2 regions of the Pseudoflavonifractor sp. MCC625 genome follow, and region 1 is predicted to be linked to the other one. Evidence: riboswitches for the same ligand, from Rfam matches in the RefSeq annotation. Region 1 holds a riboswitch; the other holds the start of a gene.

The links. A riboswitch is a leader RNA that binds a small molecule or an ion and turns the genes downstream of it on or off. The one in region 1 is predicted to bind cyclic di-GMP.
Region 2: another riboswitch for cyclic di-GMP. It lies ahead of GPK94_RS04455 (signal peptidase I); the one in region 1 lies ahead of GPK94_RS05615 (S-layer homology domain-containing protein).

What each region holds. Positions count from the first base shown of each region.
Region 1 is NZ_WQOJ01000014.1:199,162-201,360, reverse strand. It holds gene GPK94_RS05620 (helix-turn-helix domain-containing protein) at 34-225, opposite strand; cyclic di-GMP riboswitch class I at 1,038-1,129, shown strand; gene GPK94_RS05615 (S-layer homology domain-containing protein) at 1,234-2,199, shown strand, end outside.
Region 2 is NZ_WQOJ01000011.1:65,267-67,465, forward strand. It holds gene GPK94_RS04450 (SipW-dependent-type signal peptide-containing protein) at 59-649, opposite strand; gene GPK94_RS04455 (signal peptidase I) at 718-1,287, opposite strand; cyclic di-GMP riboswitch class I at 1,553-1,642, opposite strand; gene GPK94_RS04460 (recombinase family protein) at 1,866-2,199, opposite strand, start outside.

The DNA.
Region 1 (2,199 bases):
TACGCCATACTCTGCATGGTTCGCAACGTCTGGTTAATAGAAGATTTCACGTCCGCGATTGGCCGCGAACCAGCGGTCAAGTTCTGCTCGAATGGTGATGTAATCACGTCCAACTTTGGTGACGGGCAGAACACCGGCCCGCAGTAAGGCGTTGAGTTTTGACCGGCCGAACGGAAACAGTTCCAGCAGATCATTCTGTGATAAAATTTCGTAATCAAATGACATGTAAAACCTCCATGAAGTGCGAAACCGGAAGAATACACGCAAAGAAGCGGTATTCTTCCGGTTTTATAATGATTTATACTGTTACTGTCAGTCTATTCGGCCTCACCCCCGACTGCGGGAAGCACCAAGCGATCGGCGGCGTACCGATTCCACAGGAATTTCACCTATCCGTTGTCCGACCTCATTGCCTGCGACGTTTTCACGCTCGGACGGTGACTGGTCGGGAGTATCATTATCTTCCGCGCGGGTCATTGCCATGATAGGAGCCACCCACAGTTCACAGCTTTCCGCTGCAGCTCTCCGCGCCGAATTTGTACCTGATGCCTGAGTATGCGGTTGTCAAAGGACATTGGAAATATTTCCTCTTTTACTATAACGCCGAAATGTGGTCAATGGAATAGCCCCTGAAAAATATTTTTAATCATGCACAAGATTCAACTTCAGTTTTTGTGCGATATGCTAATATCTTATCAAAACGCCGGTAAAAACCGCTTTTGAGGTGAGGGGAGAGGAACGAAATCCGCGCCGCCCGCGTCTTTCCTCTCCCCCTGCTGCGGTTGATGGATAACTCCCTTGCGGCAGTTACCCACAGCCGCAGCACCCCCTCACCATTCTCGCGGCGGCGAGCGCAGAGAAAAAAACTTTGAAGTCTATAACAATAGACCCTCTCCGACGTAAGCAGTACACAATTTTAAACAAGTACTTGTTTAAGTATAAAAATATTTTTGTCGAAATTGACAAAGTAATAATTGACAAACACCCAGTAACTTAGTATAATTTGAATAGCAAAATAACCCAAACTCTTAGGAGAATGGCAGAAATGGCAAAACAGAGGAAACTCTGCGGCGCAAAGCTATAGGATCTAAACGATTGTCCAGCAATCGCATGACAGCCAGTTACCTAAACCAGTCCCCGCATTACGGGCGCAGTACTGTGTGGACTACTATCCATGCGGTACTGCGCCCTTTTTTTACTGTTTGGGCGCAAAAGAAAGGGAGCGATCGAAAAATGAAACGCACACGAATCAGCGTATTGCTTGTAATAGCCTTGCTGTTGCAGCTATACGCACCACTCACGGCAGGCGCAGTAGACTTTACGCCAAACCCACAGACGGAATATGCCAAACGATTTATTGCCGCCTGTGATGGACAGACATGGTTCATCAATGAGATTGAGCGTTTGCTGAACGCCCAGCAGCGCACACTGGATACCATCACCGGAGCGGAAGACCTTGTGGAAATCAAGAGCATTGGTCTAAAAGGTCAGAACATCACCGGACATATACCGGCTGCAATCGGGGAACTTAGTGAATTGCGGTATCTGTTCCTCTCGGATAATCATTTGAGCGGAGATATTCCGTCTGCGCTCTATACGCTCCCGAAACTGCAAAATGTAGACTTGGGCGGCAATGATTATGCAGGTGCGATTCCTTCCGAGTTTGGTACAATGCCCGCATTGAAAACGCTGGTTCTCAAAGATAACCAGTACACTGGTACGATACCGGACACGATTTTGAGCAATACCCAGATTGAGGTGCTGAACCTCATGGGAAATCAGTTGACCGGCGGTTTTCCTGCGGCAGTTGCCGGTATGAGCAGTCTGAAATACTTGAACCTTTCGGAAAATGCTATCGGCGGTACGATTCCCGACCTGTCCGCGCTAACTAATCTTATCTCGCTTTCGGCGTGGCAGTGCGGATTGACCGGCACGATTCCCGAAACACTGTACACGCTTTCCGGTTTGCAGATTTTAGACCTGTCCGAAAACAAGCTGGAAGGCGAAATCTCTGCCGGTATTGCTAATCTGGCAGACCTGCAATATCTCGCGCTGGACACGAATCCTCTGCGCGGTGTATTACCGGACGCATTTACGCATACCGCGTTGACCGAGATTCATTTGGAAAACACTTATCTGCGCGGTTTTGTTCCTGCTACGCTCAAAGCACGGCATGACGCAGGTGCAAAGGTGTATCTG
Region 2 (2,199 bases), on a different contig from region 1:
TCATGCTTCCTTTCTAAGTTTGTCACCATGTAGCAATAGCTAAAATTGTTCTAATAAATTAGCTTTTAAACTCAGTAGGCAGCTTGTTGAAGCCATCGTCCGCCTTAGCAGCGTCACCCTCACCGGTCAGACCGTCATACTGAATAGCGGCAGCCTGGAAGGAGAGAGTCGCCTTGTCGAGCTTAACACCATTTACCAGTGCATCCTCATCGGGGTCTACCGTGTTATTAGCAAGAATCCCCAGTTCGGCATTCTCCTCTGCAACCTTCCAATAGTAGTTCTCATGTCCCGCCAGCGGAGTCCAATTATTGGTATCTACAGTAGCGTCAAAGTATGTATCAAAGTCGCTACCCTTCACTACCTTCAGATAGACAATGCTCTTTTCGCTTCCATCATTCACCGTTACTTTGGCTTCTTTGGTAATATTGATACCGGGCGTGACGGTATACTGCTGACCAGTAAAGCCCTCACCCGCAGTCTTCCACTCCTCACCCTGTTTTTCCTGCAGCTTGATGCCTACGTTGCCGATGGTAAAGGTATTCTCGATAGTATCTGTCTTGGCAGTCAGCCAAGCCAGGGTGCCGCCCACGGCGACAGCTGCGGTCAGGGACAGGGCTGCGGTAGTAGCAGCAACTTTCTTCACGTTCATTGTGTTTGCTCCTTTCTCTTCTTAAAGAACATTGGTTGGTCTGGATCTTTGCGAGTACCGGGTCGAATCTATTTACTGCCTTTCGGCGTTCCCCCTGCGTCATCGGCCTTACCCGCTTTCTTGGCGGCGGCCTTCTTGTCCGAATCCTCGGCCCATTTCAGAATCTCCGGTGTGAAGAGCAGGATCAGCAACACGGCGATCACACTCCATCCCACATACATGCCCGGGGCGTGGGTGAGGAAATCGGTGAGGAAGCCCAGCTTTGGGATACAGAACTGGGGTACTCCGATCAGGTTCTCGAAAAGAACCGGGCTTCCGTCGGGACTGTCATTGGCATCCCCCTGCGTGCGGAACCAACCGTCGGTCTCATTGACTTCAATCACCCGGTGGGTGGCAACGGTCAGATCCTCATTCAAGACAAAGGTGATGGGGTCGCCCACCTTTACATCCTGTGGCTCCACATCCTTCACATAGATCAGGGAACCGGTGGGATAGGTCGGCTCCATACTTCCGCTGAGCACTACGTAGGGGGTCAACCCCACCAGACGTACGCCCACCAGAAGGACGGCCACGCCCACCACGATCACCGCCAGGATGGTGGTCAGGGTGTTCCAGAGGACTTTAACTGCTTTGGGCACTGCGCCCTCACCTCGCTTTCTCAGACTGGGAGACCGGGGGACCTTCCCGCCCGGAAGCTCACTTTCTGAATCCGAGTATAGCACCCTGCGGTCACAGAACGGTTACATTTCAAGGTTTGGATGTACATTTTTTATTTCTTTTAAATCGTTCTGTTTCCGCTGTTTTAGAGGTGAAAAAACAGCGCCGCAGACGAACTGTCTGCGGCGCGAACAGGATCCATTCCAGGAAAAGAGCTCAACGCATCGGCAGACCGAACGTCTTTGTCTGGGCAGCCGAACGAGCGTAGCGGCACATGGCCGTGTTAGCTTTCTAGCTTTGCGTCCCATGCTTTCACATGGTTTGCTCTTTTCCAACTTGTAAGCTTGCCGGAGCATGCTCTCCGGCGGGAGATCGCTTCTGTTACAGAGTATAGCACCCTTCGGTCACAAATCGGTTACATTTTAAAAATTTTTCCCGAAAGCCTTAAAGATATATTAAGAACTTCTGTAACGGTAACATTGTAGCACAAATAAATCGCAGATGCAAGTATGCTGGTTGTTTAGTATTCCTCCCATCCCCCTATTTTTCGACCGTCTCTTTATCCATTCTGCACAGTTTCTGCTGCCGGCATCCGAAAGCGGAACCGAATCTCCACCTGTTTTCCCTCCTCCACCAGCACCCGATCCACCAGGGAGAGCACGGCCGGGCGGGTCAGCGGTGCAAAGGTCAGGGTCTCCCGCACCCGCTCGGTCCACCAGGCCGGGTCGTTTCGTGGAGCCGGGGGGAGCGCGCTCAACCGGGCTTCCAGCTCCTCCCGCCGCCGCCGGTTTTCCAGGAGGAGCTCCTGAAATTCCGTCCGGGTGATCACCCCCTCCTCCTGATCCCGGTAGAGATGGACTGTCCGGCGGCGGCAGGCCTGGAGGGCCCGCTCC